One region of the Streptomyces sp. NPDC046215 genome, then DNA from elsewhere that is predicted to be linked to it. Evidence: riboswitches for the same ligand, from Rfam matches in the RefSeq annotation. Region 1 holds a riboswitch; each other region holds the start of a gene.

The links. Region 1 has a riboswitch for cyclic di-AMP ahead of ABZ951_RS23005 (C40 family peptidase). Riboswitches for the same ligand answer to the same signal wherever they lie in the genome.
Region 2: another riboswitch for cyclic di-AMP. It lies ahead of ABZ951_RS24985 (C40 family peptidase); the one in region 1 lies ahead of ABZ951_RS23005 (C40 family peptidase).
Region 3: another riboswitch for cyclic di-AMP. It lies ahead of ABZ951_RS12740 (M23 family metallopeptidase); the one in region 1 lies ahead of ABZ951_RS23005 (C40 family peptidase).

Annotation. Positions count from the first base shown of each region.
Region 1 is NZ_JBEYZW010000057.1:4,352-11,911, forward strand. It holds gene ABZ951_RS22975 (VOC family protein) at 1-338, shown strand, start outside; gene ABZ951_RS22980 (SDR family oxidoreductase) at 402-1,151, opposite strand; gene ABZ951_RS22985 (DUF1918 domain-containing protein) at 1,312-1,509, shown strand; gene ABZ951_RS22990 (alpha/beta fold hydrolase) at 1,652-3,205, shown strand; gene ABZ951_RS22995 (hypothetical protein) at 3,225-4,259, opposite strand; gene ABZ951_RS23000 (S1 family peptidase) at 4,739-5,815, shown strand; gene ABZ951_RS23005 (C40 family peptidase) at 5,888-6,361, opposite strand; cyclic di-AMP (ydaO/yuaA leader) riboswitch at 6,365-6,528, opposite strand; gene ABZ951_RS23010 (glutamate--cysteine ligase) at 6,875-7,560, shown strand, end outside.
Region 2 is NZ_JBEYZW010000068.1:1,672-9,231, forward strand. It holds gene ABZ951_RS24955 (adenosylmethionine--8-amino-7-oxononanoate transaminase) at 1-439, opposite strand, end outside; gene bioB (biotin synthase BioB) at 432-1,649, opposite strand; gene ABZ951_RS24965 (8-amino-7-oxononanoate synthase) at 1,858-3,018, shown strand; gene ABZ951_RS24970 (DUF397 domain-containing protein) at 3,028-3,264, opposite strand; gene ABZ951_RS24975 (helix-turn-helix transcriptional regulator) at 3,274-4,143, opposite strand; gene ABZ951_RS24980 (ATP-binding protein) at 4,443-4,880, shown strand; gene ABZ951_RS24985 (C40 family peptidase) at 5,013-5,483, opposite strand; cyclic di-AMP (ydaO/yuaA leader) riboswitch at 5,487-5,685, opposite strand; gene ABZ951_RS24990 (SIS domain-containing protein) at 6,319-7,422, opposite strand; gene ABZ951_RS24995 (SDR family NAD(P)-dependent oxidoreductase) at 7,496-7,560, opposite strand, start outside.
Region 3 is NZ_JBEYZW010000022.1:55,253-62,812, forward strand. It holds gene ABZ951_RS12730 (pitrilysin family protein) at 185-1,552, shown strand; gene ABZ951_RS12735 (pitrilysin family protein) at 1,579-2,946, shown strand; cyclic di-AMP (ydaO/yuaA leader) riboswitch at 3,196-3,352, shown strand; gene ABZ951_RS12740 (M23 family metallopeptidase) at 3,366-4,169, shown strand; gene ABZ951_RS12745 (GntR family transcriptional regulator) at 4,396-5,130, shown strand; gene ABZ951_RS12750 (HPr family phosphocarrier protein) at 5,293-5,574, opposite strand; gene ABZ951_RS12755 (GNAT family N-acetyltransferase) at 5,716-7,560, shown strand, end outside.

The DNA of each region.
Region 1 (7,560 bases):
GGGCCTCCGCCGTGTTCCTGGCGACCGTCCTGGGCCTTGAAGTCGGCCCGCCCCTGGGCCGGTTCCTGCCCGTCACGACGGACAACGGCGTCACGCTGGACTTCGCCGAGACCGGCCCGGACATCGCGGCCCAGCACTACGCCTTCCTCGTCGCCGAGGAGGACTTCGACGGGATCTTCGAGCGCATGCGGGACACCGGGACACCGTACTGGGCCGACCCGCGTCAGGAGCGGCCCGGCGAGATCAACCACAACGACGGCGGACGCGGCGTGTACTTCCTGGACCCGTCGGGGCACTACATGGAGGTCCTCACCCGCCCGTACGGCAGCGGCTCCTGACGGAGTCCGGGCGGTGCGGGGCCGCGGCACAGCGGCCCCGCACCGGCCTCTGCACCGCGTCGCTCAGCGCAGCGCGTAGCCGCCGTCGGGGTAGAGCGTCGAGCCGGTGGTGAAGGTGCTGGTGAAGAGGAAGAGCACCGCGTCGGCGATCTCGGCCTCCGTGCCGACCCTGCCGAGCAGCGCGTCCCGGCCGTACTGCGCGAAGCTCTCCTCCCGCACCCGGTCCGGGCGCCCGGCCCACAGATTGCCGTCGACGGTGCCGGGCGAGACCACGTTGACGCGCACGGGGGCGAGTTCCACGGCGAGGCCGCGCCCCAGCCCCTCGATCGCCGCGTTGCAGGCCACGTACGCCGGTGCCGCGGCCGGTGGCCGGACGCTCGCGGCACCGGCCATCAGCACGACGGAGGCGTCCGGAGTCAGCTTCGCAGCGGCGTGCTTGACGGTGTGGTACTGCCCCCAGAACTTCGAGACGAAGGGGCTCTCCGCGTCGCTGTCGCTCAGCTCCCGCATGGGACCGACCCGGTAGGAGGCCGCCGGGGTGAAGAGGTGGTCGACCCGGTCGACGCCGGCGAAGAACGCGGCCAGCGACTCCTGGTCGGTGGTGTCGACCACGTGCCACCGCGCCCGTTCCCCGAGCGACTCGGCCGCCGCCGCGAGCCGGTCCGCGCCGCGCCCGCCGAGCGTCACCCGGGCGCCGCCGGCGACGGCGCGGCGGGCGACCTCCAGGCCGATGCCCGAGCCCCCGCCGACGATGACGACCTCACGGCCGGCGAGCGGAGCGCCGGAGGCGGGGCTGAAGACGGGAGCGGTCATGCGAGGTCCCTTCGGCGAGCTGAGCCGCGGTGCCCGCGACCCGGGCACCGCCACATGATCGAACCGCCGGGGCGCCCCGCGGATTCCCGGCAGGCGCCGCGGCGGGGCGGACCTTACGATGAACAGCACGGAACGCTGTGCACAGCGGAAGGTGCGGATCATGCATGCGAGCAAGGGTGACCGGCTGGTGATGCACGGCCGGGTCGTCGGTGAGCACGACCGGGTCGTCGAGATCGTCGAGGTCCTCGGACCGGACGGCACGCCCCCCTTCAAGGTGCGGGCCGCGAACGGCCATGAGTCGATCATGAGCCCGGGCCCCGACAGCCAGGTCCGGCACGACAAGGGCGACCTGACCTGACTTAAGCGAAACCTTCCCTCAGGGCGAGGCGGGCCGCCTCGCCCTGAGGGAAACCCCCGGGCGGACCCGGGGGTTTGCTCCACCTCCTTTCCGGGGGCTGGGCCGCTGGGCACGCAGGGGTGGATTTCCTAGGTTTGTGATCATGAAATCCACCCTGACCGCGGTGACCGCCGCGGCCCTGGCCCTCGTCCTCGCGGCGTCCGCCGACGCCGGTGCCGACCAGCCTCGCCCCCGGCCTGAGCCGGGCACCTCCGCGACCGGCGCCCCCAAGGCGCTCGACCGCTTCTACCAGCAGAACGTCCGGTGGGGGCCCTGCGAGAGTCCGGACCTGGCCCGGACCGGCACCGAGTGCGCGAAGGTCACCGTGCCGCTCGACTACGCCGCGCCCACCGGCCGTACCCTCTCCGTCGCCGTCTCCCGGCTGAAGGCCACCGGCCCGGCCACCGCCCGCCGGGGCATCATCCAGACCAACCCCGGCGGCCCCGGCGGGCGGGGCCTGGACTTCCCCGCCGCGCTGCGCGCCAAGATGACCCCGCAGGTGGCGGCGGCGTACGACGTCATCGGCATGGACACCCGGGGCCTGGGGAAGAGCGAACCGCTCGACTGCGGGCTGAACAGCCTCAGCTGGCTGCGGGGCACCGGCTTCGACCGGGCCGCGTTCGACCGGGTCGCGAAGCAGGCCGCCGACGACGCCGCCAAGTGCGACAGCGCATACGGCGACTCACTGCGGCACTACTCCACGCGCAACATCGCCCGCGACGTGGACGTCGTACGCGGTGCCCTGCGCGAGCGGAAGACCTCGTGGTTCGGCCAGTCCTACGGCACCTACCTCGGCGCCGTGTACGCGCAGATGTTCCCGGGCAAGGTGGACCGGCTCGTCCTCGACAGCGCCTTGAACCCCCGCGAGTACGGCCGCAAGACCACCCAGGCGATGGGCCCGGCCAACGAGAAGGCCCTGGACGAGCTGGCGGCCTGGGCCGCACCGCGGGACGCGGTTTACCACCTGGGGAAGACGCCCGCGGCCGTGCGCGCCACGGTCGAGGGCCTGGTGCGCCGGGCCGCCGAGCGCCCGATCGCCATCGGCACGTACCGGCTGGACGCGCAGAACCTGCCGTTCATCCTCTTCGCCATGGGTACCGACGACTTCGACAACGCGCAGTACGCCGCCGTCCTGCGGCAGCTCGCCGACGCCGCGGCGGGCAGGAAGGTCGAGGCCACCGAGCGGCTGGCCGGCCTGCTGGCCGCCATGTTCCCCACCGGCGCCGACGAGAACGGCACCCGAGCCGACTACGCCGCGCAGCTCGCCGTCCTCTGCGCGGACACCACGATGCCGGGCGACCCGGAGGAGTACCGCAGGACCATCGAGCGGGTCCGCCCCCGGCAGCCGGTCTTCGGCCCCGTCGTCAACGCCCCGATGCCGTGCGGCTGGTGGAAGCACAAGCCGCACGAGCGGCGGACCGAGATCGACAACACCGTGCCGGCCCTCCAGCTCCAGGCCACCGGTGACACCCGCACCACCTACGAGCAGGGCCTCGGCATGCACAAGGCGATGCGCGGCTCCACGCTCGTGACCGTCCCCGTGCGCACCCACGCCGTGTTCGCGTATTACCCCAACGCCTGCGCCAACAAGACGGTCAACGACTACCTGCTGACGGGCGATCTGCCCGCCGCCGACACCACCTGCGCGCGCGACTGAGCGAAGCCGGGGCGGCCCCTCAGAGCAGCTCTCGCTGCCCGCCGTACCCGGCGAAGTAGGTGCGCAGGGCCGCCAGGTGCGGCAGGACGGGCCGGTGTGCCGTGGGCAGCACCCCCAGGCGGATCTGGGGGTGCCGCGCGCGGGCCAGGTCGAAGGCCCGGACCACCGGCTGCGCCGGCGGGGCCGCGGAGTCCCCGGCCAGGGGCGCGAACCCGGTCCACCACACCGGCTTGCCGCCGTCCCGGTACGCCCGCATCACCTCCGCCACGGCCGGGAAGTTCCCCGGCCCCAGGGCGGCGGGCTCCTCCTCCGGGCCGGGGCCGAGGCCGGGGCGGAGAGCCAGGACGTCGAAGTGGTCGCGGGCGCCCGCCGCGTAGACGTCCCGCACGAAGCGGTGGTCGGTGTGGCGGGGCCCGCCCAGCACCACGACGGAGGACGGGCGGGCCGACCGCAGCCCCCGCGCGCACGCCCCGAGCAGCGCGACGTAGCGGGCCGTGCGCTCGGCCGGGTCGGTGACGCCGGTGGTGTCCGGCACGTTGGGCTCGTGCCACACCTCCCAGGCGTGGACGCGGTCCCCGTAGGTGGCGGCCAGCCAGGCGGCCCAGGGGGTGACGGCCCCGGGGTCGTCGGGGAAGCGCGCGGCGGGATCCTGGAGGGTCGCGCCCGCCCGTGCCCACGCGGGCGACCCGTGGAGGGTGACGAGCGCCTTCATCCGGCGCCCGGCCACGGCGTCCAGGAGGGCCTGAAGGCGCTGGTGGTAGGGGTGACCGGGATCGGGCCCGCCCCGGCCGCGCTCGCTCCTGGACCAGGCGACCTCGACGCGGACGACGCCGACGCCGTACGCCCGCAGGGTGTCGAGGTGGCGGTGGAAGGCGGGGCGGGGCCGCCCGTCCTGCCAGTACCCCTTGCCCATGCCGTGGAACTCCGCCCCCAGCGCGGGCGGCACGGACCGGGCGGTGAGGGCCGGCGCGGCCGGGGCCGCCCCTCCCGCGCCGGGAAAGGTCGTGGCGAGAGCCGCGCCGGCGGCCGAGACGACGAAGGTACGGCGACTCATGCCGTGCAGCCTTCCAGCAGCGGCCTCCCCTGCCACCGCTCCGACGCGGGCATCACCCGTACAGGTGGCGGTGGCGGGAGCCCGATGTCCGCCACGGGCGTGCGGCAGGTCGGCGCGTGCGCGGAGTGCGCCCACCGGAGGCCGAGCCGGTGAGCGATTATCGGACAGGCGCGGGGGCCGATGTCCGCTCAGCGCTCCACGGCGGTTCCCGCTTGTCACCCGCGGTCAGTGGTGCGGCGCGTGGTGCCCCTGTGCGGCAGGAGGCGCGGGGACGCCTCGCACGGAAGGCCGAATGCTGCTCTTGAACGTCGCTCCGGGCGACCGGATACTCGATCGCACTTGACATGGACGCGACCGTTTTTCATCGGCCCCCACCCGGTGTCGCGCCCGGTCCCCACCCGACCCGCACGCGCTCACCCCGTACGTCCTCCGCGCCCGGACATCGATGTCACCGGGCGCTCCCCCACAGGAGGTCCCGAGTGACACGCTCACGCATTCCCGCACGCCGCCGTGCCGCCCTGGCCGGCGCCGCGGCCGCGGCCCTGACGGCGGCGGCCCTCACCCTGCCGAACGCCCACGCCGCCCCCGCCCCCGGCCCCGAGGCCCTTTCCGGCGTCGATGCGTCGCGCCTCGCCCAGCGGCTCGCCGCCGCGCTCCCGGCGGAGACGGCCGGTGCGTACTACGACGCCGGGGCGCGGCGGCTCGTCGTCGGCGTCGTCAGCCGGAAGGCGGCCGACGCGGTGCGGGCGGCGGGCGCCGAGGCCAGGTTCGTCCGGCACTCGGCCGCCGAGCTCGCCTCGGCCCGGCGCGCGCTCGCCGCGCAGGCCGCGATACCGGGCACCACCTGGTCCGTCGACCCCCGGGCCAACAGGCTCGCCGTCACCGCCGACAGCACGGTGGAGGGGACCGCGCTGGCGCGGCTGGAGAAGGCCGTCGCCGGGCTCGGCGACAAGGCGGCGCTCAGGCGGACGCCCGGGAAGCTCCGGCCGTTCATCGCGGGCGGCGACGCGATCTGGGGCAGCGGCGTGCGCTGTTCGCTGGGGTTCAACGTCACCAAGGGCGGCAAGCCGTACTTCCTGACCGCCGGTCACTGCGGCAACGTCTCCTCCAGCTGGTCCGCCTCGCAGGGCGGCGGCCGGATCGGGGTGACGGAGAGCTCGTCCTTCCCCGGCAACGACTACGCGCTGGTGCGCTACACCTCCACCGTGGCCCACCCCAGCGCGGTGAACCTCTACAACGGCCGGCTGCAGGAGATCACCGCGGCCGGTGAGGCGACCGTCGGGGAGCAGGTGCGGCGCAGCGGCAGCACCACCCGGCTGCACGACGGCGAGGTGACCGGCCTCGACGTGACCGTCAATTACGAGGAGGGCGCGGTCGACGGCATGATCGCCACCACGGTCTGTGCCGAGCCGGGCGACAGCGGCGGGGCCCTGTTCGACGGCGGCACCGCCCTGGGGATCACCTCCGGCGGCAGTGGCGACTGCGGCTCCGGCGGCGAGACGTTCTTCCAGCCGGTGACCGACGCCCTGCGGGCCTACGGGGCGCAGATTCCCTGACCCCCGGCCCGCCGGCCCGGCCCCCGCGTACGCCTCCCGGCGCCGGGGGCCGCGCCGCGTCCTGGTGGCGCGTCAGTTGACGCGGCCGTACCAGACGCTGTTGCTCCAGATCTTCTCCAGCCGGACGGACGCGCCGGGCTTGGGCGAGTGCCAGATCTTGTTGTCCCCGGCGTAGATGCCCACGTGGTAGACGTTGCTGCCGGAGTGGAAGAAGACGAGGTCACCGGCCTGGCGCGAGCCCGCGGACAGGTGCCGGGTCTTGTTGTACTGCTGGGCGGCGGTGCGCGGCAGCGACTTGCCGACCTTCTTGAACGAGTAGAGCGTCAGGCCCGAGCAGTCGAACCGGTTGGGGCCCGCGGCGCCGTACTGGTAGGGCGAGCCCTTCTTCGAGGCCGCGACCTTCAGGGCGCTCTGGCCGGCCGTCGCCGCCTGGGCGTCACCGGCCATGCCGGGCAGCAGCATCGACGCGGTCACGGTGGCCGCGGTGAGGACGGACGCGGCCCCGGCCTTGGAAACGAGCGCGGGTATGCGAGGGAACGCAGACATGCCAAAACCCTTCGTCATCCGCCTGCGAAAGATGACCTGTCGGGTTCGGGCTGTCGAAGTTGCCCGGCCACAGTTGTGGCTTCACCCCAAGAACCACCGCGATCGTGGTTCGCCTTGCTCGGGTCTCCCGCTCCTGCCGATCCATAGGGATCTGTCCGCACCCGGACAGCGGCAGGACTCGGCGTCCGCCCGGGTCGCCCGCCTCGGTGACGGGATCTTGTTGTTCGAGCCAAGATCCTGCATCACGGAACGCCCGAATCCCGCGTCGGAAGGGGCATCTGTGAACTTCTTCACTTCATCGCCCGCCGCGGAACCGGGGGTTGTCGATGCCTCGGGCGAACCACGCAAACCCTTTTATCCAAAGGGCTTTGAAGAAAGCGGAAGACCGAAATCGCGTCACATGAGTGCCCCTGACACGGGTACCCGCACGAACACGGGGCTGCTTTGCGTCACAAATACGCGGCGGCCGGGTCCGCGCGGTTCGGTGCCGGGGCACGGGGGTAGCGATACGGCATGCTCACCCTAGGGATCGAGGAGGAGTATCTTCTGCTCGACCCGGCCACCGCACTGCCCGTAGCCCTGGCAGAGCAGGTCTGCGCGGCATTGGACCTGGAGCCGGCCGTGCACGAGCGGGAGATTCAAGCGGAGCTCCTGCAGGCCCAAGTGGAAGTAGCCACTCCGGTCTGCACGGACCTCGCGGAGGCGAGCCGGCACCTGCTGCGGCTGCGCCGCGCCGTCAGCGCCGCCGCCAAACAGAACGGCTGCCGGATCGCCGCCTGCGGGACGTCCCCGCGCGCGGGCCTGGCCCCCGTCCCCGTCACGCGCAGTCCGCGGTATCTGGCCATGCACGCCCGCGCCCCCCAGCTGGTGGACGAACAGCTGGTCAACGGCATGCACGTGCACATCGCCATCCCCGACCGCGAGACGGGCGTCGCCGTCCTGAACCGGCTCCGTCCGTGGCTGCCCGTGCTGGTGGCCATGGCGGCGAATTCCCCGATGTGGCACGGCCTGGACACCGGGTTCGCCAGCTGGCGCACCGTGGTCTACAGCCGCTGGCCCGTCTGCGGGCCGCCCCCGCACTTCGCCGGCCTCGCCGACTACGAGGAGCGGATACAGGCGCTGTTCGTGGCCGGGGCGATCAGCGACCGGGGGCAGCTGTACTGGCAGGCGCGGCTGTCGGACCGCTACCCCACCATCGA
Region 2 (7,560 bases), on a different contig from region 1:
GCCGCCGCTTCTCCGGCCGGCCGAGCGACGTCCAGTACTGCAGGCACATCTTCACGGCGACCTCGACCGACACCGAGCCGGAGTCGCAGAGGAAGACGTGCTCCAGGCCCTCGGGCGTGATCTCCACCAGCCGGGCGGCCAGCCGCACGGCGGGCTCGTGCGTGAGCCCGCCGAACATCACATGGCTCATCCGCCCCAACTGCGCCTGAACGGCCTCGTTGAGCACCGGGTGGTTGTAGCCGTGGACGGCGGACCACCACGACGACATCCCGTCGATCAACTCGACGGAGCCGTGCACCGGTTCGGCGAGCCGCAGCCGGACCCCCGACGCCGACTCCACGACCAGCGGCTCCTGCCGGCCCGGCATCGGACCGTAGGGGTGCCAGACGTGCTGCCGGTCGAGTGCGAGCAGGTCGCCGGGGGTGAGGGGCTCAGGCATTGGGCGGTACGTCCGTCCCCGCGCCCCGGCGCCGGACGGCGACCAGATCGGTACGGGCGTCCCCGGCCGGAGCGGGCACGGTCACCGCGGGACCGGCCGCGGCCGGCACACCGTCCGCGCTCTCCGCACCGTCCGCGGCCCCGCCGTCACCGCACGGCCCGCAGCCGCCGCCCGCGTGCCCGCCGCAGCCGCCGGCCAGGGCGTCGGCGCGGTGCTCGGGCAGCGTGGTGGTGTCGGTGCCCTCCACCTCGAAGCCGGCGTCCGCGATCATGGCGAGGTCGGCCTTGCCCTCCTGGCCCTCACTGGTGAGATAGTCGCCGAGGAAGATCGAGTTGGCGAGGTGCAGGGCGAGCGGCTGCATCGAGCGCAGGTGCACCTCGCGCCCGCCCGCCAGCCGGACCTCCACGTCCGGGCAGACGAACCGGACCATCGCCAGGATGCGCAGCGCGCGCTGCGGCGTGAGGTTCCACTCCTTGGCCAGCGGCGTCCCCTCGAAGGGGATGAGGAAGTTGACCGGCACCGAGTCCGGGTCCAGCGCGCGCAGCGAGAAGACCACGTCCACCAGGTCCGCGTCGCTCTCGCCCATGCCCGCGATCAGCCCGGAGCAGGCCGACATGCCCGCCGCCTGTGCCTGCTGCACGGTGTCGACACGGTCGGCATAGGTGTGGGTGGTGGTGATGTCGCCGTACGTGGCTTCGGAGGTGTTGAGGTTGTGGTTGTAGGCATCGGCACCCGCGGCGCGCAGCGCTTCTGCTTGCCCGCCGGAGAGCAGACCGAGGCAGGCGCACACCTCGACGTCCTGGTTCTGCTCCTTGATCGCCTCGATCGTCCTGGTCACGCGCTCGACGTCGCGGTCCGTGGGCCCGCGGCCGCTGGCCACCAGGCAGACCCGCTTCGCACCGCCGGCGACACCGGCCGCCGCCGCCTTCGACGCCTCCTCCGGCTTCAGCCAGGTGTACTTGAGGATCCCGGCCGTGGAACCGAGCCGCTGCGAGCAGTACGAGCAGTCCTCGGGGCAGAGCCCCGACTTCAGGTTGACCAGATAGTTGAGCTTCACTCGGCGCCCGAACCACTGGCGGCGCACCTTGCCCGCCGCGGCCACCACATCGAGCAGTTCGTCATCGGAGGTCGCCAGTACGGCGAGCGCCTCTTCACGGGTCGGCAGCTCCCGCCGCAGCCCCTTGTCCACCAGCGTGTTCAGCAGGTCCATGACGGAGATCCTTACCCACGCGACTGCCCCGGGCCAATGGAGGGACCGGACAACAGGGGTGGTTTGAGGTGTGTGTATTGCCACACGCTGACCGGGCCCGCGGGCGACTACGTTCTATGCAGTGCATACAAAGGCCCTCCGGCTCGACCTGTGCGCGACGATCTGTGCGCGGTGGACCCGCGGCGCCATGGAACGCGAGGGAGAGCCGATGCCCCAGGACCCGTTCGACTGGATCGACCGGCACCACGAACGGCGTCTCGCGGCAGGGCTCGTACGGACGCTCAGGCCCCGCCCCGCCGACTCGCCGCTGATCGATCTGGCCGGCAACGACTACCTCGGGCTCACCCGGCACCCCGAGGTCACCGAGGCGGCCGCCGCGGCCGCCCGCCGCTGGGGGGCGGGTGCGACCGGCTCCCGGCTGGTGACCGGCAGCACCGCGCTGCACGCACGGCTGGAGGAGGAGCTGGCCGCGTTCTGCGGCTTCGAGGCGGCGCTCGTCTTCTCCTCCGGGTACGCCGCCAACCTCGCCGCCGTCACCGCGCTGTCGGGGCCGGGCGAACCCGGTGAGGGGGACACGCTGCTGGTGTCCGACGCCGGCAACCACGCCTCGCTCATCGACGGCTGCCGCCTCGCCCGCGCCGCGACGGCCGTCGTGCCGCACGCCGACCCCGAGTACCTGGCCAAGACGCTGCGGGCCCACGGCGGCCGGGCGCTCGCCGTCACCGACTCCGTCTTCTCCGTCGACGGTGACGCCGCCCCGCTGGGAGCCCTCGCCGCGGTGTGCCGGGAGCACGGCGCGGCGCTGCTCGTCGACGACGCGCACGGGCTGGGGGTCCTCGGCGACGGCGGCCGCGGCGCCGTGCACGCGGCGGGGCTGGCGGGCGCGCCGGACGTCGTCGCCACCGTCACCCTGTCGAAGTCGCTGGGCAGCCAGGGCGGCGCGGTGCTCGGCCCCGCCAGGGTGATCAGGCATCTCGTCAGCAACGCCCGCACGTTCATCTTCGACACCGGCCTCGCCCCGGCGGCGGTGGGCGCGGCCCTCGCGAGCCTGGCGGTGCTGCGCCGCGAGCCGCAGCGGGCGGCCCGCGCCCGGCACGTGGCCACCGAGCTGTACGGGAGGGTGACGGCCGCGGGGCTGACGGCGGCCCGGCCCGACGCGGCGGTGGTGTCCGTGCGGGCTCCCTCGCCGGAGGCCGCGGTCCGGTGGGCGGCCGACTGCCGTGCCGAAGGGCTCGCGGTGGGCTGCTTCCGGCCGCCGTCCGTGCCGGACGGCATCTCGCGGCTGCGGCTCACCGCGCGCGCGGACCTGTCGGACCGGCAGGTGGCCGAGGCGGCCGGCACGGTCGTACGCACCGCGCCGGCCGCCTGAGGCTCAGCCTTACCCGGCGCTGCGGCCGGAGAGCGGGATGCGGCCGTCGCGCAGTCCTCCCACGAAGGAGGTCCAGGCGACGGGGGAGAACAGCAGGGCCGGTCGGGCGGTGTTCTTCGAATCGCGTACGGCGAGCAGCCCGGGGCGCAGGCCGGCCGTCTCCACACAGTTGTTCATTCCGGTGCTGTAGCTGCTGCGGCGCCACACTGCGCCACAGGTTGGTACATACCGCGGCATTGCGGACATGGTGCCTCCTCACGCGCCGTCGTTGATCCCGGCGATGAAATCCAACGAGTTCTCATGCGAGAGGGCGTGCGCCCGCAGCGTCGCGAATGCCGCGCCGTACGCCCGGAGGTCTTCTTTCCGCTCCAGGTAGAGGCTACTCGTCAAGTGGTCGAGAACAACCACATCCAGATCAGCAATGCGCGGAAATGAGAAGATAACAAAAGGTCCTGTGATGCCGATATGGCCGCTCTGGGAGAACGGCAGTACATGCAGCCGCACATGCCCCTGTGAACCCGTCTTCATCAGGTGCCGCAACTGCCCGGCCATGACCTCCGGCCCGCCTACTTCATGGCGCAGCACGGCCTCGTCCAGCACGGCGCACAGCTCCAGCGGCCGGTCGCCCTCCAGCACCGACTGCCTCGCCAGACGCACCCGCACCAGCTCCTCCACCTGCTCGGGCGGCGGGTCGTGGAGCGCGGCCCGGGTCACGGCCCGTGCGTACGCGGGGGTCTGCAGGAGGCCCGGCACCACCGTGGTCTCCAGGGTGCGCAGACGGGAAGCCTCCGACTCCAGGCTGATGAAGTCCAGATACGCGGGCGGCAGCCGGTCGCGATAGGCGTACCACCAGCCGCGCCGGGCCCCTTCGGCATCGGCGGACCCCGCCCCGCACAGGGCCCCCAGCAGGGCGCGCAGCTCCGGATCCGACACTCCGTACGCATCCAGCAGCAGCGCCACGTCCGCCGGTTTCACGCCACTGCTGCCCGTCTCGATCCGGCTGACCTTCGACTGGTGCCAGCCCACCGCCCGCGCGGCTTCCAGACTGGTCAGCCCGGTGAGCTCGCGCTGCCGACGCAGCTCCGCGCCCAGTTTGCGGCGGCGCACCGCAGGTCCGTTGCGCATCGGCCCCTCCCTCCGCCCGAGGTGAACGGCTCGTCCGCCCGGCCGTTTTCCGCGATCGCCTTATCGGCGACGGCACCCCCGGTCCGTTACCCCTGTGTCATTAGTCCAGTGTGCCGCCCAAATATGGGCTTCCGTCGTAGAGTTCACCGCTTCGAGCGACAGATATATGCATATCTCGGAGGATCGCCCCCATCACACCCGTTATCAGTGGCAGTCTGTCGCGAAGAGCCGTCCGAGGCCGCTCTCGACTTCACTGCGCAAAGCGTCGGAGTCCGGCCCCGGTAGGAAGGGACACCGCCATGGCAGACCAGCAAGAAGCCACCGTCACTCTGCCGAGCGCCCCCGCCTCGGTCTCCACGGCACGCCGCTATGTGGCCGGTGTGCTCGCGGAATGGGGGCTGCCCGGCGGCACCGACACCGCCGAGACGGTGCGGCTGATCGTCTCCGAGCTCGCCACCAACGCCGTGCAGCACACCCGCGGCCAGTCACCCACCTTCACCGTCGACGTCCGCCTGGAGCGGGATCAGCAGCTGCGCATCGGCGTCACCGACAGTCACCCCCGCTTCCCGCGCCGGCTGCCGGCGGCCGTCCAGCAGGACAACGGGCGGGGCATGGTCATCATCCGCTGTCTCACCGCGGAGCGCGGGGGAAGACTCTTCTTCACCCCGACCTCGGACGGCGGGAAGACGGTGTGGATCTCGCTCCCGTGGACCGTGGCGGTCAGCGCCGAACTCTGAACGGGGCGGGGACGGGGCGGCAGGGCCCCGGGCCCCCGCGCGGTGCGCGGAGGCCCGGGGTGGTGCCGGGCCCGCTGCCCCGGGCCCGGCCGCGCCGCGGGCGGTGCGCCCGGCGGCGGTCGCGTCCGGCGGTCAGTTCACCCGGCCGTAGAGCACGCTGTTGGTCCAGATCCGCTCCAGGCGGACGACCGAGCCGGTCTTGGGAGCGTGCCAGATCTTGCCGCCACCGGCGTATATCCCGACGTGGTAGATGCCGCGCCCCGAGCCGAAGAACACCAGATCACCGCGTTCCCGCGCGGCGCGCGGGATGTGGCGGGTGCGGTTGTACTGCTGGGCGGCGGTGCGGGGCAGTTGCTTGCCCGCCCGCTTGAAGGAGTAGAGCGTCAGGCCCGAGCAGTCGAAGCGGTACGGGCCGGTCGCCCCCCACTGGTAGGGGGAACCCTGTTTCGAGGCCGCGATGCGCAGTGCCGTGGTGGAGACGGTCGATGCCTCGGCGCCGGCCGCGCCGCCCGGCACCAGAACGGTGGCACCGACGGCTGCGAGCGTGAGGGCCGACGCCGCGCCGGCCCTGGACATCTTTGACGGACGTTTGTGCGCGCCCATTCTTCAACCCTTCGTCAGCCGCCTGTGAAGGATGACCTGTCGGGTTCGGGCAGGCGAAGTATGCCCGGCCGCGTCAACGGCTTCACCCCAAGGGCCGACCGCACTACTCTTGGTCGTCCCACCATGCTTGGGTCCTCCATCCCTGCCGATGCACTCAGTCGACCTGCATCCCGGCGGCGGCAGGGTTCGGCGTCCACCGGGACCGCCCCACCGGGATGGCGGGGTCTTGTCGTCGACGGGATCTTGGCGCAGCCCTGGTACGGATTCCGAGCGGAACCAAAGGTATGTGAGCCTGATCACTTCTGGGTAATTCCGGTGGACACGACGGCATTTGACCCTCATCGGATTCGCCTGTTGAGCCGCTGGCCTGCGGCCCGCCGCACCTGCTCCGGCGCGGTGTGCGTGCCCGGTTGACTTCGATCGCCGCGCCCCGTCTACGACATGATCCGGCGTATGGGGGAGCGGTGTTTATTCGCCCGCCGACCCCGGGTCCGTGGGCGCGGGCGGGAGCGTGAGCGGGATTGTGACCCGGTGCGCCCGACGCTCCCCGCCGGGGCCGGGCACCGCCCGTGTTCGGCGGGCCCGCTCGCAACTCCCCTTCGCCCCGTTCGCACACGGCTGCGAGCGCGCCCCGGGGTCCGGGGGCCGCGACGACCCAGGTCTGCGCCGCCCGTAGCCCGCCGTACGTGTCGTGCGGGCGGGCGGGATGGATCCGGCCCAGAAGATCCCGTACGTGCAGGGCGCAGCCGGGCGGTTCGGCCCGGCGCGGGCGGTCGGCGGGGGCCGCGGGCCGCTGCGAGCCGGGCCGCGGCCGCGGTATGCGGAAGGGGGCGGCTCAGCCGGCGGCCAGCTCCGCGCGGATGGTGTCGCCGTGGTACCAGGGGTTGCCCGCGGCCTCGGAGATCAGGTTCCGCGAGGTGGTGTCACGGTACCGGCCGAGGTCGAGTGTGAGGTACTGGACTAGCTCCAGCGCGGTGAAGTACTTGCGCATGAAGGTGGGCTGGGTCAGCGGGATCTCGGTGACCTCGATGTTCCGGTTCTGCGGCAGGTCACTTGTCAGCAGGCCGACCAGGTTCGTCATCTTCTGCCGCGTGTACGCGTCGTCCTGGTCGTCCTGGAAGATCAGGACGCTGTGCTTGCGCGTGGGGTCGGACAGCGTCGCTACCTCGCTGTGGCAGAACTCGTGGAAGAAGTTCCGCGTGGCGGGGACCATCGCCATCTCGTTGAGGTGCATCTTCGCCAGCTTCAGCAGGCTCTCGTGCCACAGGGGGGAGGCCAGCATGATGACGTTGGCGTCCCGGCTGCGCGCGGCGGCCGTACGGGCCAGCTCGCGGTGCGCGGCGGTGAAGTCGGTCTCCAGGTGGTCCGGGAGCGCGGCCACCTCGGGCCCGAAGTCCTGGGAGATCAGCCCCAGCTCGAAGAACATGTCCAGCAGGATCGCGAAGTACTGGCCCACGTGGAACAGCGGGTACTCGCGGTCCGGCTCGGTCAGCTGCCAGCGCGCGATCGAGACACCGTGCCGCTGCCCCAGCTCGCCGAGCTTGCCGCCCGAGGTGAGCAGCAGCACCCGGTCGTGGGCGTGCGCGAGGCGGTGGAAGACGTGCAGCGGCTCGGTCGAGTGGCCGCTGTAGGAGCTCAGGACGATCAGCGTGCGCTCGTCGTCCATGACGGAGGCGGGTATCAGATACCGGAAGTCGTAGTCGTTGAAGACGTGGAACTCCAAGTCCGTGTCGATGGAGTTGAAGAAGGCACGGACGACGTCGGAGACGATCGCGGAGCAGCCCATGCCGGTGAAGACGACCCGCTTGAAGTGGCCGTTCTTCATCCGGTCCCGCAGCGCGGGGCTGATCTCGGAGATCGAGTACTCCTCCGGCTTGCGGAAGCCGTCCCGGTACTGAGTGGTCAGAAAGGCTTCGTATCGGTCGATGCGCGACTGCATGCGGGTCTTCCCTTTCGGTCGTCCGTGCTGTGGGAGGTGCGGCATGGCTGTGCGGCGGCGCCCACCGGGCCCGTCACCACATGAACTGCCCGCCGTCCACGATGAATTTCTGTCCCGTGATGTAAGCGGCCTTCTCGC
Region 3 (7,560 bases), on a different contig from region 1:
CAGGGGTCTGACGCGGACCATTGTGGACCGCCCCACTGACATCCCCGACCGCGACCCGTCCGTAAGAGCGCACCGCTCCGGGAACTTCGCCAGATGTCAGCGCGCTTGCATACAGTGACAGGACTGTTCATCACGCGAGTCATCGCGAACCGTCGCGAGATTGCAAGCGATCGAAGGGACGTACATGCCCATGGGTCACACGGCCACGCAACAGGCCGGTTCCAGCGGCCTGAAAGCGACCGAGCACCGCCTGGCCAACGGCCTGCGGGTCGTGCTCTCCGAGGACCACCTGACCCCGGTCGCCGCCGTCTGCCTCTGGTACGACGTCGGCTCGCGCCACGAAGTCAAGGGCCGTACCGGACTCGCCCACCTCTTCGAGCACCTTATGTTCCAGGGCTCGGCCCAGGTCAAGGGCAACGGCCACTTCGAGCTGGTGCAGGGGGCCGGCGGCTCGCTGAACGGCACCACCAGCTTCGAGCGGACCAACTACTTCGAGACCATGCCCGCCCACCAGCTCGAGCTGGCCCTGTGGCTGGAAGCCGACCGGATGGGCTCGCTGCTCACCGCCCTCGACGAGGAGTCGATGGAAAACCAGCGGGACGTCGTCAAGAACGAGCGCCGCCAGCGGTACGACAATGTGCCCTACGGCACAGCCTTCGAGAAGCTGACCGCCAAGGTCTTCCCCGACGGCCACCCCTACCACCACACCCCGATCGGCTCCATGGCCGACCTGGACGCCGCCTCGCTGGAGGACGCCCGCGCGTTCTTCCGCACGTACTACGCCCCCGGCAACGCCGTGCTGTCCGTGGTCGGCGACATCGACCCCGAGCAGACCCTGGCCTGGATCGAGAAGTACTTCGGCTCCATCCCCGCCCACGACGCCAAGCAGCCCCCGCGCGACGGCTCCCTCCCCGACGTCATCGGCACGGAGCTGCGCGAGGTCGTCCGCGAAGAGGTCCCCGCGCGCGCCCTGATGGCCGCCTACCGGCTGCCGCAGGACGGCACCCGCGAGGCCGACGCCGCCGACCTCGCCCTCACCGTCCTCGGCGGCGGCGAGTCCTCCCGGCTCCACAACCGCCTGGTCCGCCGCGACCGCACCGCCGTCGCCGCGGGCTTCGGCATGCTGCGGCTCGCCGGCGCCCCCTCGCTCGGCTGGCTGGACGTCAAGACCTCCGGCGGGGTCGAGGTGCCCGCCATCGAGGCCGCCGTCGACGAGGAGCTGGCCCGCTTCGCCGCCGAGGGCCCGACCGCCGAGGAGATGGAGCGCGCCCAGGCCCAGCTGGAGCGCGAGTGGCTCGACCGCCTCTCCACCGTCAGCGGCCGCGCCGACGAACTGTGCCGCTTCGCCGTGCTGTTCGGCGACCCGCAGCTCGCCCTCACCGCCGTCCAGCGCGCCCTGGACATCACCCCGGAGGAGGTGCAGCAGGTCGCCAAGGCCCGGCTGCGCCCCGACAACCGCGCCGTGCTGGTCTACGAGCCCACGGCCCCCGACGAAGCAGCCGACGCCGACGTGACCGACGCGGCAGTCCCGGACGAGGAGACGGCCAAGTGAGCGACACCGTGGCCACCGGCACCCCGATGGACCTCCACCCCCGGCCGCAGGCCGGCGAGGCGACCCCCTGGGCCTTCCCCGCCCCCGAGCGCGGCGAGCTGCCCAACGGCCTCACCCTGCTGCGCTGCCACCGCCCCGGCCAGCAGATCGTCGCCGTCGAGGTGAACCTCGGCGCGCCCCTGGACGCCGAGCCGGAGGGCCTCGACGGCGTCGCCACCATCATGGCGCGGGCCCTCACCGAGGGCACCGACAAGCACACCGCCGAGGAGTTCACGGCCGCGCTGGAGCGCTGCGGCGCCAGCCTGGACGCGCACGCCGACCACCCCGGCATCCGGGTCTCCCTGGAGGTCCCGGCCTCCCGGCTCCCCAAGGCGCTCGGCCTGCTCGCCGACGCCCTGCGCGCCCCCGCCTTCCCCGACAGCGAGATCGAGCGCCTCGTCCGCAACCGCCTGGACGAGATCCCGCACGAGCTGGCCAACCCCTCCCGCCGGGCCGCCATGGCCCTCTCGCGGGCGCTCTTCCCCGCCGACTCGCGGATGTCCCGGCCCCGCCAGGGCACGGAGGAGACCGTCGCCCGCATCGACGCCGCCGCCGTGCGGGCCTTCTACGCGGCCCACGTCCGGCCCGCCACCGCCACGGCCGTCGTCGTCGGCGACTTCACCGGCATCGACCTCGACGCGGCCCTCGCCGAGACGCTCGGCGCCTGGACCGGCCCGGCCGCCGAGCCCCGCCCGGTGCCGCCGATCACCGCCGACGACACCGGGCGCGTCGTCATCGTCGACCGCCCCGGCGCGGTCCAGACGCAGGTGCTCATCGGCCGGATCGGCGCCGACCGGCACGACCGCGTCTGGCCGGCCCAGGTGCTCGGTACGTACTGCCTCGGCGGCACCCTCACCTCCCGCCTCGACCGCGTCCTGCGCGAGGAGAAGGGCTACACCTACGGCGTGCGGGCCTTCGGCCAGGTGCTGCGCTCCACCGCGCAGGGCACGGGCGCGGCCATGCTCGCCATCAGCGGCTCGGTGGACACCGCCTCCACCGGCCCGGCCCTGGCCGACCTGTGGGCCGTGCTGCGCACCCTCGCGGCCGAGGGGCTGACCGACGCCGAGCGGGACAGCGCCGTGCAGAACCTCGTGGGCGTCGCCCCGCTGAAGTACGAGACGGCCGCGGCCGTCGCCGGGACGCTCGCCGACCAGGTCGAGCAGCACCTCCCCGACGACTTCCAGGCCCGGCTCTACGAGCGCCTCGCGCAGACCGGCACCGTGGAGGCCACCGCCGCCGCTGTCAACGCGTTTCCGGTGGACCGCCTGGTGACGGTCCTCGTCGGTGACGCCGCCGAGATCGAGGCGCCCGTGAAGGCGCTGGGCATCGGAGAGGTGACGGTGATCACGGGCTGAGCTGGGCGGATCCGCGTCCGGCCCGGTCCGGCCGGTCCTGACACGGCTCTGATGGGGGCTCATATCGCCCGGGAGGCACGCGAGACCGACGGGTCACGCGTGCCTCCTTTATGTCCGATTTAGTGGAGTGGTTGCACCTCTGAACTGTGGTGTACGCCACAAAACATGAGTTCTGTTTGCCGTGGGAAAGAGGCGGCGTCTAGCGTCAGGGCGGCTGTCCGTCATATTGCGCGCCGCATCCGCGGCACCGGGCAGCCATCGCCGAATCCCCGTACGGCGCGAGCCGGGGGAACCGGGGACCCACATGTCCCCTGGGGTGAATCGGTTCCCTTTCCGGAGGGAGTCGTAGGAGACCTTCCTGCTCCGAACCCGTCAGCTAACCCGGTAGGCGAGAAGGAAGGAAAGGATCAGCCGTACCTATGGCGTTCACTCGTGCCACCGGGAAGCACCGCCGTCCGAGCCGCGCCGTCCGCACCGGCGCGAACATCGCGGGCATAGCCACCCTCACGGCCACCGGTGTCGTCGCGGGCTTCGCCGCCCCGGCGCTCGCCGCGACCGACGACGCGCCCCGCACCGAGGACACCGGCCTGACCCAGGCCATCGTCATCGGCGACGACACGGCTGACCGCGTCGGCGAGCAGGCCGAGGTCCAGCGCACCAGCGCCGAGGAGACCACCGCCCGCCTCCAGGCCGAGGCCGAGGCCAAGAAGGAGGCCGCCGCGGTCAAGAAGGCCGCGGACGAGGCCAAGCGCAAGGCCGACGCCGAGCGCGCCGAGAAGGAGCGGGCCGACCGCGAGGAGCAGCGCAAGCGCCTCAACGCCTACGTCGCGCCCATCGACGGCTCCTACGTCTCGACCTCCTACAAGGCGTCCAGCGGCCTGTGGTCCTCCGGCAGCCACACCGGTGTCGACTTCCACGCCGCCGAGGGCTCCACGGTGCAGTCCGTGGGCGCCGGCACCGTCGTCGAGGCCGGCTGGGGCGGCGCGTACGGCAACAACGTCGTCATCAAGCACAACGACGGCACCTACACGCAGTACGGCCACCTCAGCTCGATCAGCGTCAGCGCCGGCCAGGCGGTCACCGCGGGCCAGCAGATCGGCATCTCCGGCTCCACGGGCAACGTCACCGGCCCGCACCTGCACTTCGAGGCCCGCACCGGCGCGACGTACGGCACCGACATCGACCCGGTCGAGTACCTGCGCTCGCACGGCGTCGGCATCTGACGGTCGCCCGACCGCCCCTGACGCGCCGTCCGCCGCGACGGGCGCGCGACACGCTTCATCGAAGGCCCCGGCCCCCGGCCGGGGCCTTTGTGTTGGCCAAAACATATCGATGGAAACACCGTGGCCATCGGAATTCGCACCCGACTGCAATAGAGTCGCTCAACAAGTGACAATAGGCCGCGTTTCGCGGAGGTCAATGCGGAGGTACACCCATGCGGGGCCGTACGTGAGCGGGGACGGCAGAGCGGTGCGGGACGGCCGCCGCATTTCGACGCACGCCGTCTGCACGGCCATCCGGGACGACATCGTCTCCGGCAGGTTCCCGCCCGGCAGCCGGCTCACCGAGGAGCTCCTCGCCCGGCAGTACGGCGTCTCCCGGGTACCGGTCCGCGAGGCCCTGCGCACCCTGGCCTCCGAAGGGTTCGTCACCACCCGCCGGCACGCGGGCGCCTGCGTGGCGGAGCCCACCGAGCGGGAGGCGGCCGACCTCCTGGACGTCCGGGCCCTGCTGGAGCCGCTGGGCGCGGCGCGGGCCGCGCAGCGGCGCACGGAGGCGCATGTAAAGGTGTTGCGCGGGCTGGTCAAGCTCGGTCAGGAGCGCGCCCGTGCCGGGCTGACGGCCGAACTGCGGCCCTTGAGCGACTGGTTCGACGAGACGCTCGCCCAGGCGTCGGGCAGTCCCAGCCTCGCCGGGCTCCTCACCCAGCTGCGGCTGAAGATCGCCTGGGTGTACGTGCCGGAGCCGCCCGCCCGGCCGGTGGAGGCGTGGGCGGCGTGCGGGGCGCTCGTCGACGCGGTGGCCCGCGGCGACGCCGACCGGGCCCGCGCGCTGGCCGCGGCCCGCGTGGACCGCACGCCGGGCGAATACCGGCTGCGCCGCCCCGCCCCGCCCCCGCCGCGAAACCCGCACCGGCCGCAGAATACGAAACACACTGTAAACACGGCGATCGCCCGCCCTTAACAACGGACCGCTATTCCGGCCCGGTTACCGCCGGAATTCCCCGGCCCCCGGGCCGGGGAATGCGGTGCGGGGGAGCGGGCGATAAACCGGCGGCGGACGGACGACGGGGCCGCGGCGGCCTCAGTCGGCTGCCGCGGCCCCGCCGCGTGTGGTCCCGGTGAATCAGACCGTCTCCGGGAGCTCCTCGAGGCCCTCGGCGACGAGCTTCGCCAGGCGGTCCAGAGCGGCCTCGGCGCCCTCGGCGTCGGTGGCGAGGACGATCTCCTCGCCGCCCTGGGCGCCCAGGCCCAGCACGGCCAGCATGGAGGCGGCGTTGACGGGGTTGCCGTCGGCCTTGGCGATCGTCATGGGCACGCCGGCGGCAGTGGCCGCACGGACGAAGATCGACGCGGGACGCGCGTGCAGGCCCTCGGCCCAGCCGACATTAACGCGGCGCTCAGCCATGGTGTTGCCCTTCAAGTCAGTATTGGTTGTCTAGACCAGTGTCTCACGGGGTCGGCGGTGCTCGGGCTGCCCCCACCTTGCCCCGCCGGGCCCGCCACCGCGAGCCGGACCGCTGTCGGTGCCCGGCCTTACGCTGGGCCCATGCAGACGCCGTCCGAGCACGCGTACCCCACCCACTGGGAAGCCGACGTCGTGCTGCGCGACGGCGGCACCGCGCAGATCCGCCCCATCACCGCCGACGACGCCCGGCGCCTGGTCAGCTTCTACGAGCAGGTCTCGGACGAGTCGAAGTACTACCGCTTCTTCGCCCCCTACCCGCGCCTGTCCGACCGGGACGTGCACCGCTTCACCCATCACGACTACGTCGACCGGGTGGGCCTCGCCGCCACCGTCGCAGGCGAGTTCATCGCCACCGTCCGCTACGACCGCATCGACGCCACCGGCATGCCGGCCTCGGCGCCGGCCGACGAGGCCGAGGTCGCCTTCCTCGTCCAGGACGCCCACCAGGGCCGGGGCGTCGCCTCCGCGCTGCTGGAGCACATCGCGGCCGTCGCCCGGGAGCGCTCGATCCGCCGCTTCGCCGCGGAGGTGCTGCCCGCCAACACCAAGATGATCAAGGTGTTCACGGACGCGGGCTACACCCAGAAGCGCAGCTTCGAGGACGGCGTGGTCCGCCTGGAGCTCGATCTGGAGCCCACCGACCGCTCCCTGGCCGTCCAGCGTGCCCGCGAGCAGCGCGCCGAGGCCCGCTCCGTGCACCGCCTCATCGCCCCCGGCTCCGTCGCCGTCATCGGCACCGGCCGTGAGCCCGGCGGCATGGGCCGCGCCGTCCTCCGCGACCTGCTGGCGGGCGGCTTCACCGGCCGGACGTACGCGGTCAACCGCGCCTTCCCCGAGGGGCCTTCGCGGCTGGAGCCCGAGGGCGTGCCCGCCCACCGGTCGGTGCTCGGCATCACCGAGCCCGTCGATCTGGCCGTCGTCGCCGTCCCCGCCGAGCAGGTGCCCTCCGTGGTCGCCGAGTGCGGCGAGCACGGGGTCCAGGGCCTGGTGGTCCTCTCCGCCGGCTACGCCGAGAGCGGCGCCGACGGCCGCGACCGCCAGCGGGAGCTGGTGCGCCAGGCCCGCTCGTACGGCATGCGCATCATCGGCCCCAACGCGTTCGGCCTGATCAACACCGCCGCGGACGTCCGGCTCAACGCCTCCCTGGCTCCCGAGCTGCCCGACGCCGGCCGGATCGGGCTGTTCAGCCAGTCCGGGGCCATCGGCATCGCCCTGCTCTCCGGGCTGCACCGGCGCGCGGCCGGGCTCGTCGGCGTCTCCACCTTCGTCTCCGCCGGCAACCGCGCCGACGTCTCCGGCAACGACTTCCTTCAGTACTGGCACGACGACCCGGACACCGACGTCGTCCTCATGTACCTGGAGTCCATCGGCAACCCCCGCAAATTCACCCGGCTGGCCAGGCGCACCTCGGCCCGCAAGCCGGTCGTCGTCGTCAAGGGCGCCCGGCACGGCGGCGCCGCCCCCACCGGGCACGCCGTCCCCACCACCCGCATCCCCGACGCCACCGTCTCCGACCTGCTGCGGCAGGCGGGCGTCATCCGCGTCGACACGGTCACGGAGCTGGCCGACACGGGGCTGCTCCTGGCCTCCCAGCCGCTGCCCGCCGGGCCGCGCGTCGCCATCCTCGGCAATTCCGAGTCGCTCGCCCTCCTCACGTACGACGCCTGCCTCACGGACGGGCTGCGCCCGCAGCCCCCCTACGACCTCACCACCGCGGCCGGGCCGGCCGACTTCCGGGCGGCCCTCGCCCTGGCCCTGGCGGACGACGAGTGCGACGCGGTCGTGGTCACCGCCATCCCCTGGGTGGGCGAGGCGTCGGCGGCGGACCTGGCGACGGCGCTCCGCGAGGCGGTGGCGGCGTCCCCGGTGGCGAAGCCGGTGACGGTCGTCCACCTGGAGATCCCGGGCCTGGCCGAGGCCCTGGCG